DNA from 3 places in the Micromonospora sp. NPDC049060 genome. Region 3 is predicted to be linked to each of the others. Evidence: riboswitches for the same ligand, from Rfam matches in the RefSeq annotation. Region 3 holds a riboswitch; each other region holds the start of a gene.

Region 1 (3,267 bases), on a different contig from region 3:
GGGCGACGATCAGGGCAGGCGGGTCTCCAGGATGCCGTCGACGACGCGGGTCGGCAGGATCTGCTGGTCGTTGCCGGACGGACCGTGCACGACCTCGCCGCCGTTGAGGCGGAACGCGCTGCCGTGCCACGGGCAGACCACGCAGTCGTGCCCGTCGATCTCGCGCACCTCGCCCTCGCCCAGCGGGCCGCTCTGGTGCGGGCAGCGCTCCAGCATCACGGTGACCTCGTCGCCGTGCCGGTAGAGGATCACCGAGACGTCGTCGACCTCCCGGGTGATCAGCCTGCGCTCCGGCAGAGCAGCCATGTCCGCGATCGAGTGCCAGCCGTCGCTCATCCGGTGCAGCTCGGAGATGCTCTGGTTGACCTGCGCGCCCTGCTTGTACGCCAGGTGCCCGCCCAGGTACGCCCCCATGCTGGCGGCGCCGAGCCCGAGGAAGCCGAGCGTACGGCCGAGGTTGTGCCGGCCGGTCATCCGGGCGGCCACCGAGCCGGCGTAGAACGCCAGGCCGACGCTGTTGGACGCGGCGTGCACCAGGCCGATCCGGCGCTGGTCGCGAGCCAGTGCCGCCCAGTCGTTGAGGCCGGTGACCGCGGCCGGGAGGGCGCTGACGGTGCCCACCGCGCACAGCGTGGCGGCGGCCCGGCGCTGCCCCGGCATCAGGTCCAGCACCGCCGTGCTGATCCACGCGCCCACCGGCACCTGCACCATCGCCGGGTGCAGCGGATGGCCCAGCCAGACGCCGTGCAGCAGGTCGCGGACCCGCTGCGGTCGGAGGGTGGCCTGGACGGCGCGCTGCAACCGGTCGCCGACCCGGTCCAGGCCGGATGCCTGCTCGATCTTCGTCAAGAGTGCTCGCACCCGTACCGACTTCCCGGCAGGAGCCCCCGCAAACCGGTCGGCGGTGACAAGTCCGCAGGTGTACGTGAGGTGCGCCCCGTCGGCCCGTAACGGGACGCCCCGGGCGGGTCAGCGTGCCGCCCAGCGGTCGTGGTGGATCGCGTCGGCCAGGGGGCGCTTCCGCCGCCAGCCGTGCCGGGCCAGGTCGGGTACCGCCTCGAAGTGGGTGACCGGCCCGAGGCAGAGCCACGCCACCGGCCGGATCCCGTCGGGGATGCCGAGCAGCTCGGCGAGCCAGGGCTCGCGGTAGAACGACACCCAGCCCACCCCGAGCCCTTCGGCGGTGGCGGCGAGCCAGAGGTTCTGGATGGCGAGGCAGGTCGAGTAGAGCCCGGTGTCGGCGATGGCGTGCCGGCCGAGCACGGCGGGGCCGCCCCGGTCCTGGTCGTGGGTGACCACCACGGACAGCGTCGACTCCAGGACGCCGTCGATCTTGATGCGGGCGAACCGCTCGGCCGCCTCCCCGTCGAGCGTCGCGGCGAACGTGTTCCGCTCGGTGCGGACGTGCTCGTGGAACCGGCGGCGCAGCTCCGGGTCGCGCACCAGGACGAAGTCCCAGGGCTGCGAGTAGCCGACGCTCGGCGCGGCGTGCGCCGCCGCCAGCACCCGGTGCAGTGTCTCCTCGGGCACCGGCGCGCCGGTGAACTGGGCGCGTACGTCCCGGCGGCGGTGGATGACGTCGTACAGATCCAAGGCAGGCTCCCGCTGCGCTCGGCCCACGCCACGCCGGACGCGGGCACCGGACGCGAGGCCGGTCTTCGGACTCCCGGATCGACGCCTGGCCGTCCGCCTTCCCGGCCCGGACGGGCCAGTGGCTGCGCGTACGCGTGGACGGTGGCTCCCCGGTCACCGCGGCGGGCCCGTGCCGGATTCACACCGGCTTCCCGATTCTCCCCGCTCGCGCGGGGCACCTCACATGATCGTGCCGTCGGGGATGCTAGCGCCGTCCGGCCCGTGACGGGAGGCGACACGGGCGTGGAAATCCGGTCGCGGGCCGCACCGTCCACGGCCACTGTGGTCCGGGTGTACGCACTCTCCTCCCGCCCGATGCCGGCCGGCCGACCGGCGACCCGACTGAGCGTCGCGCTGGGCCAGCCCCGGGCCGTGCCGCCCCCGCTGCTGATGCTGCTGGGCATGCTCTCCACCCAGGTCGGGGCGGCCGTCGCCAAGCAGCTCTTCGGCAGCACCAGCGCCGGCGGCACCACCACGCTGCGGCTCGGCTTCGCCGCGCTCATCCTGCTGGTCCTGGTCCGGCCGGGGCTGCGCCTGGGCTGGCGTACCGCCGGTCTGGTCGGGGCGTTCGGGCTGGCCCTGGCGGTCATGAACCTCGCCTTCTACGCGGCCCTGCACCGGGTGCCGCTGGGCGTCGCGGTCACCATCGGCTTCGCCGGGCCGCTGCTGGTATCGCTCGCCGGCAGCCGCCGCCTCGCCGACGTGGCATGGGCGGCGCTGGCCGGCGGCGGCGTGCTGCTGATCAGCGGGCTCGGCGGGACGGGAATGGACCGGCTGGGGCTGCTGTGCTGCGTGGCCGTCGCGGTCGGCTGGGCCGGCTACGTGCTGCTCGGCAAGGCGGTCAGCGCCCGGGTGCCGGGCAGCCGGGGCCTCGCGCTGGGAATGGCCGTCGCCGCGCTGGCCGTGCTGCCGTTCGGGGTCGCCGGCAGCGGTACGGCGCTGCTCGACCCGTGGACCCTCGCGCTGGGCGCGGCGGTGGCGCTGCTGTCGTCGGTGTTGCCGTACTCGGCGGAGATGGCGGCGCTGCGCCGGATGCCGGCCCGGGTCTTCGCGGTCCTGCTCAGCCTGGAACCGGCGATCGGGGCGCTGGTCGGGCTGGTCCTGCTCGGCGAGCTGCTGGCCTGGCCGCAGGCGGCGGGGGTGGCCTGCGTGGTCGGCGCCGCGCTGGGCGCCACCCTGGTCCGCCCGGACCGGTCCGCCCCGCGCTGACGCCTGGCGCCGCCGGCACCGTCGGGGGCATGCTGTCGGCATGGGCGTACGCGTCGAACGCGCCGCGGCGGTGACCACGGTGATCCTGGACCGCCCGGCGGCCCGCAACGCGGTCGACGGGCCGATGGCACGGGCGCTGGCCGACGCGTTCCGCGCCTTCGAGGCCGACCCCGACGCGGCGGTGGCCGTGCTCTGGGGTGCCGGCGGCTCGTTCTGCGCCGGGGCCGACCTGAAGGCCATCGGCACACCGAGCGGCAACCGGGTCGAGGCGCAGGGGGACGGCCCGATGGGTCCGACCCGGATGACGCTCAGCAAGCCGGTGATCGCCGCGATCTCCGGTCACGCGGTGGCCGGCGGGCTGGAGCTGGCGCTCTGGTGCGACCTGCGGGTCGCAGAGTCCGACGCGGTGCTCGGGGTGTTCTGCCG
Region 2 (3,267 bases), on a different contig from region 3:
GTTGATCCGGCAGACGAACGCCAGCCCCCAGCGCTGGGTGCCGGTCACCGTGAAGCCGGCGCCCTGGAGGGCGGCCAGCCCGGTGGCCGGGTCGCCCGGAGCACAGCCGACCTGGACGCCACCGCCGAGCGCGGCGAAGTCGACCACGACGGTGACGCCGGAGGTGCCGGTGCAGGCCGCGGCGTACCCGGCCCGGGGGGCGGGTTCGACGGCGGTGAGGGCGACGGCGGCGACGGCGGCTGCCAACAGGCCGGCGAGCCGGGTGCGGACGGTGGATCGGTGACGGAACACGGTTCCTCCTGGAATCGGTGGAGCGACGGGACGGGTCACGGGCAGGCGGGGACCGGTGCGCCCGGGGTGGCGCCGGCCGCGGACAGCCGGGCGTACCCGGTGCCGGTCAGGCCGAGGACGGCCTGGCCGGTGGCCCGGGCGGCGGTGCCGGGGTCGAAGGCGCCGCCGTCGAAGTCGACCGCGCCCCGGTCGGCCGGCACCCCGGCGCAGCCGACCTGAAGTCCGGCGAGGAACACCCGCGCGCGGGCCCAGGCCAGCGGCCGGCTGCCGTCGCGCAGCGCCTGCGCGGCGAGGCCGGTGCTGTTGGCGTTGGGGATGCCGGCGGCGTTGGCGAAACCGCCGTCGGCGCGCTGCACGGACAGCAGCCAGCGCAGCCCGGCGGCGGCGTCGGTCGGGCGGCCGGTGACCCGCAGCGCCTGCACCGCGAGCGCGGTGGCGTCCACGTCGGAGGTGCAGACCGGCTGTGCGGGCAGCAGCGGGTAGCCGCCGTCCGGGCAGCGGGTGGCGGCCAGCCAGGCGGCGGCCGCCGGGGGCGTGCCCTGCGAGGTGCGGCCCAGGGCGAGCAGGGCGAAGGACTGGCTGAACGTGTTGCTGTAGTCCCCGTACGCCGACCGGTCGGTGAACCGGCCGGTGGGGGCCTGCAGCGAGCGCAGCCGGGCGACCAGGTCCATGCCGCCGACGTCGGTGGGGTCGCCGCCGCGTACCTGGACGGCGAGGGCGAGCTTGGCGGTCGCGCCCGCGTACGCCTCGGTCGCGCCGTCGCCGAGGTAGGCGTCGCGGATGTCCGGCCGGGTGACCCAGGCCAGCGCCCGGGCCCCCGAGTCGTCGGCGACGCCGGCGGCGGCGAAGGCGAACACCGCGTCGAGGGTGAGGCCCTGGTCGGGGTAGGTGACGCCGTCGAAGACGACCTCGAGGCGTTCGCCGGCGACGAGTTGCCGGGCCAGCCAGCCGGCCGCGGCCTCCGACCGGCCGACCCCGGAAGGCGAGGTGGGGGAGGCGTGGGCGGATGCCGGTGCGGCGAGGGTGAGGGTGGCGAGGGTGAGGGCGGCGAGCACGCCGCGGAACAGGGTGAGCAGGCGGTGCCGGCTCAGGCGGACGACCATCGGAAGCGCCTTTCCGGCCCGGCGGTCGTCAGAAGCCCGGACGACCGTCGCAGCGCGGGGGTCGACCGGGACTCCGACCCGTGGGCCACGACGGGTGGGGAGCGGATTCTGCGCGTACGTCGGGTATTCGGGCTCGCCGTCGGAGGTGCATCTCGACGGCCTACCGTTGCGGGCCAGCGCCGGAATTCGACCGGACTTCCCCCGCACGCACGCGCGTTGGTTGAGTTGTGGCGCCAGTCTGGAGTGGAGGGACGCCGGATGTCAATGCGTGATCGGCCGCGCGCGTCGGGTCATGGTCCGGTGGTCGGTCAGGGCAGGAGCTCGACGTACCCGTCGGTCGCGTGCAGGCGAACCCGCTGTCCGTTTCGGATCAGCCGGGTCGCCCGCTCCACCCCGACGAGGGCGGGCAGGCCGTACTCGCGGGCGACCACCGCCCCGTGGGTCATGAGGCCGCCCACCTCCGTCACCAGTCCCGCGATCGCGACGAACAGGGGTGACCAGCTCGGGTCGGTGTAGGCGGTGACCAGGATGTCGCCCGGTTCGAGGTCGGCCTCGGCCAGGTCCAGGACGACGCGGGCCCGTCCCTCGACGGTCCCGCCGGAGACCGGGAGGCCGGCCAGCGCGCCGGCCGGCACGTCCTCGCGCCGGTACGCGCCGGCGATGCCCTCGCCCTCCGACGTGAGCACCCGGGGCGGGGTGAGCGTCCGGTACGACCTGAACGCGTCCTTGCGCCGCTGGATGAGCTGGTCGTCCACCTCGTGCGTACGCACGACGTCGTGGAGCTCCTGGAACGTCAGGTAGAAGATGTCCTCCTGCTCCGGGAGCACGTGGGCCCGCACGAGGCGCTCGGCCTCTCTCAGCAGGGCCTGCTTGTAGCTGAGGTAGCGGCTGACGATGACGTACTTCGGATACTCCCGGTACCCGATGAAGGTCCGGACCCGGTCGATCATCCGCTTCGTCTCCGCCGCCTTGCGCTGCCCGTCCGGCAGGGCCCGCAGGCGCTCCAGGACCTCCTGTTCCTTCCGCGCCGCCCGCTGGCGCCGCTGCGCGAAGCGCCGCGTGCGGGCGCCCGGCTCGAGGTTTCTGACGTTGTCGAGGATGAGGGGCACGAGCGTGGTGGGGCGTTCGCTCCAGCGTGGCCTCGTGATGTCGATCTCGCCCGCGCAGCGCATGCCGTACCTGTCGAGGTAGGCCCGGATGGCGTCTCGCGCTTCCCGGCCGCCCGGGATCCGGGGCAGCTCGTCCACGAAGCCCTCGTCCTCGACCTCCCGCAGGAAGGCCACCACCTCCGGGTGCGGGCGGATGACGTCGGCGACGTCCAGCAGCGCCAGTCCCATCTCCGACGTGACGTTGTCGGGCGCGGACAGCGTGAGCGTGTCGGCGACGTTCTTCTCGCCCAGCCACTCGTACAGCCTGTCGTTGAGCCACCACGTGGCTTCCATCCCCGCCATGATCGCCTGCATGCTCAGCGGATCGGCAAGGCCCCGCTTGTGCTCCTCGAAGGCCTCCAGCAGGAAGTCGAACAGCGCCGGCCCGGACTTCGTCCGGATGTCGCGCCGCAGGGTGGCGAGGGCCGCCTGGCTGCGTTCGACCAGCTCGGTGACGATGGCCGGATCGTTCTCGATCGGGGCGGGCGCGCCGCCGGCGGGCGGCCCTGCCGGACCCTGGTCGGGAAGCGACGGGACGAAGTCGCCGCGGCCGAGGACGGTCTCCAGCGCGTCCCTGATCAACGGATCGGACCGCCCCACCATCTCCAGGAGGCCGGCGCGGCCCGCGGGCGCGGCCAGGCGCCCGGTGACGTCGACGAACAGCCTCCCGCCGGCCTCGTGCATCGGCGCCATGGCCGTCAGCTGCCACATGGAGATCCCCAGGG
Region 3 (3,267 bases):
ACCACGGCGGGGCGGTTCACGGCGAGCACCAACTGGGGCACCTCCTCGTACTCCGCCCAGCGCTACGGGGCCGACTACCGCTTCGCCAACCCCACTCTGGCCAGCGACTCCGCCTGGTTCAAGGTGAACATTCCGGCGGCCGGCAACTACCGCGTCGAGGTGCGGCACCCGGCCGACCCCGGCTACAACAGTTCGGCCCCGCACGTCGTCGTCACCGCCTCGGGCAACCGCACGGTCAACGTGGACCAGCGCTCCAGCGGCGGCGTCTGGCGCTCGCTGGGCACCTTCGGGCTGGCCGCCGGGGACCGGAACCTGGTCGCGGTCAGCCGCTGGACCAGCACCACCGGCTACGTGGTGGCCGACGCCGTCCGGGTCACCCGGGTCTAGTAACGCTGCTGAGCTGCGGTCGGGCTGAGGCCGGGCGTTCGGCAGGCGTCGCCGCGCCACGCCTCGCGGCCCTCCTCCACCGCCACCAGCGCGACAGATCCACCCGAACGTGATCAGGACGCCATGGACGTGACCCTGCGGCTTTAGGGTCCATGGCGTCCTGATCACCGTTTGCGGGGCGCCGCAGCCAGAGAGCGCCACTGGTGCGCCGGTGCGCGGGTCGGTGCATCGACGTGGGCTTCTGGCTGGCGATCGACGGGCGTGACCCGCGCCGCCGACGACACGCCCGGGACCGACATGTGGGGTGTGACAACGGCGCCAACCCTATATATGGTGTCGGCGCAGCTGGTTCGCCCGCTCATCCGGAGTGGTCGAGGCAAGAGGGAACCCGGTGGGAATCCGGGACTGCCCCGCAGCGGTGAGTGGGAACGACCGCCGTCATCAGCACTGGGCCGCCAGCGGCCTGGGAAGCGACGGCCAGTAGGAGACCGGCGAGTCCGGTCGCGCCCGCGAGTCCGAAGACCTGCCAGTGCGCCGTACGCCCGCTTCCGGGTGTGTGGCGGTCCGAGGCCGCGTGGGACGGCCGACGCCATCCCGACGCGTTGCCCTGCCGCGCGTCGTCGTCGGTGTCCGCTCCCCGCGTGCCCAGGAAATCCGTCTGGGATCAAGGCTCGCGAGGAGTGAGTGGTGACAGTCACCGAGGTTTTTCCGGCCGACGATGCGGCCGTGGTGGGCCAGCGGCGACCGCAGATGCGGGTCCGCAAGCGCGACGGCGGCACCGAGGCGGTCGACGTCAACCGGATCGTCCGCGCGGTCGAGCGGTGGGCCGACGACCTCGCCGACGTCGACCCGCTGCGGGTGGCGACCAGGACGATCAGCGGCCTGTACGACGGGGCGACGACCGCCGAACTGGACCGGCTGTCCATCCAGACCGCTGCGGAGATGATCGGTGAGGAGCCGCAGTACTCGCGGCTGGCCGCCCGCCTGCTGGCCGGGTACGTCGACAAGGAGGTCCGCCGGCAGGGCATCGGCTCCTTCAGCGAGGCGATCCGGCACGGGCACGCCGAGGGCCTGATCGGCGACGACACCGCGGCCTTCGTCGCCGCCCACGCCGGCGCCCTCGACGCCGCCGTCGACCCGCGCGGCGACCTGCGCTTCGAGTACTTCGGGCTGCGTACGGTCTACGACCGTTACCTGCTGCGCCACCCGACGAGCCGGCTGGTGCTGGAGACCCCGCAGTACTGGCTGCTGCGCGTGTCCTGCGGCCTGTCGCAGGCACCGGACGAGGCGATCGAGTTCTACCGGTTGATGTCGAGCCTGGCGTACCTGCCGAGTTCGCCGACGCTGTTCAACTCCGGCACCCGGCACACCCAGATGTCCTCCTGCTACCTGGTCGACTCCCCGCGCGACGAACTCGACTCGATCTACCAGCGGTACGCGCAGGTGGCGAACCTGTCGAAGTTCGCCGGGGGCATCGGCATCGCGTTCTCCCGGGTGCGCTCCCGGGGCGCGCTGATCAGGGGCACCAACGGGCAGTCCAACGGGATCGTGCCGTGGCTGCGGACGCTGGACGCCTCGGTGGCGGCGGTCAACCAGGGCGGCCGGCGCAAGGGCGCGGCCTGCGTCTACCTGGAGCCGTGGCACCCGGACGTCGAGGAGTTCCTCCAACTGCGCGACAACACCGGCGAGGACGCCCGGCGCACCCACAACCTCAACCTGGCCAACTGGATCCCGGACGAGTTCATGCGGCGGGTGGAGTCCGACGGGATGTGGTCGCTGTTCGACCCCGACGTGGTGCCGGAGTTGCCGGACCTGTGGGGCGAGGAGTTCGACGCGGCGTACCGGGCCGCCGAGGAGCAGGGCCGCTACGTGCGGCAGGTCCCGGCAAGGGAGCTGTACGGGCGGATGATGCGCACCCTCGCCCAGACCGGCAACGGGTGGATGACGTTCAAGGACGCCGCGAACCGGCTGTGCAACCAGACCGCCGAGGCGGGCAACGTGGTGCACCTGTCCAACCTGTGCACCGAGATCGTCGAGGTCTCCAGCGACGCCGAGACCGCCGTGTGCAACCTCGGCTCGGTCAACCTCGCCGCCCACCTGGGCGCGGACGGCATCGACTGGGAGCGGCTGCGCGCCACCGTCCGCACCGCCGTGACGTACCTCGACCGGGTCATCGACATCAACTACTACCCGACGGCGCAGGCGGCGGCGAGCAACCCCCGCTGGCGGCCCGTCGGACTCGGCCTGATGGGCCTGCAGGACGTGTTCTTCGCGCTGCGGCTGCCGTTCGACTCGCAGGCCGCCCGGGAGCTGTCCACCCGGATCAGCGAGGAGCTGTACCTGACCGCCCTGGAGACCTCCGCCGACCTGGCGCGACGCTCGGGCGCCCACCCGGCGTACGGGCAGACCCGGGCGGCGCGCGGGCAGCTGCAACCCGACCTGTGGGGCGTCACGGGCACCCAGACGGCACGGTGGGCCGCGCTGCGTGAGCGCGTCGCCGCGTACGGGCTGCGCAACTCGCTGCTCGTGGCGATCGCGCCGACCGCCACCATCGCCTCGATCGCCGGCTGTTACGAGTGCATCGAGCCGCAGGTGTCCAACCTGTTCAAGCGCGAGACCCTGTCGGGGGAGTTCCTCCAGGTCAACACCGCCCTCGTACGCGAGTTGAAGGCCCGGGGCCTGTGGACGGAGCGGATCCGTTCGGCGATCAAGCGCGCCGAGGGCTCCGTGCAGGACGTCGCGGAACTGCCAGCCGAGGTGCGGGAGCTGTTCCGTACCGCGTGGGAGCTGCCGCAGCGGGCGTTGATCGACCTGGCCGCGGCCCGCGCCCCGTACATCGACCAGTCGCAGTCGCTGAACCTGTTCCTGGCCGCGCCGACG

What was found. Region 3 has a riboswitch for cobalamin ahead of AB0B83_RS07795 (ribonucleoside-diphosphate reductase subunit alpha). Riboswitches for the same ligand answer to the same signal wherever they lie in the genome.
Region 1: another riboswitch for cobalamin. It lies ahead of bluB (5,6-dimethylbenzimidazole synthase); the one in region 3 lies ahead of AB0B83_RS07795 (ribonucleoside-diphosphate reductase subunit alpha).
Region 2: another riboswitch for cobalamin. It lies ahead of AB0B83_RS05615 (prenyltransferase/squalene oxidase repeat-containing protein); the one in region 3 lies ahead of AB0B83_RS07795 (ribonucleoside-diphosphate reductase subunit alpha).

Annotation. Positions count from the first base shown of each region.
Region 1 covers NZ_JBEZEV010000005.1:114,702-117,968, forward strand. Annotated here, with positions in the region: gene AB0B83_RS04260 (Rieske 2Fe-2S domain-containing protein) at 10-861, opposite strand; gene bluB (5,6-dimethylbenzimidazole synthase) at 970-1,593, opposite strand; cobalamin riboswitch at 1,632-1,830, opposite strand; gene AB0B83_RS04270 (EamA family transporter) at 1,924-2,841, shown strand; gene AB0B83_RS04275 (crotonase/enoyl-CoA hydratase family protein) at 2,882-3,267, shown strand, end outside.
Region 2 covers NZ_JBEZEV010000007.1:80,078-83,344, reverse strand. Annotated here, with positions in the region: gene AB0B83_RS05620 (hypothetical protein) at 1-291, opposite strand, end outside; gene AB0B83_RS05615 (prenyltransferase/squalene oxidase repeat-containing protein) at 327-1,394, opposite strand; cobalamin riboswitch at 1,495-1,627, opposite strand; gene rph (rifamycin-inactivating phosphotransferase) at 1,703-3,267, opposite strand, start outside.
Region 3 covers NZ_JBEZEV010000011.1:96,572-99,838, forward strand. Annotated here, with positions in the region: gene AB0B83_RS07790 (N-acetylmuramoyl-L-alanine amidase) at 1-387, shown strand, start outside; cobalamin riboswitch at 717-933, shown strand; gene AB0B83_RS07795 (ribonucleoside-diphosphate reductase subunit alpha) at 1,138-3,267, shown strand, end outside.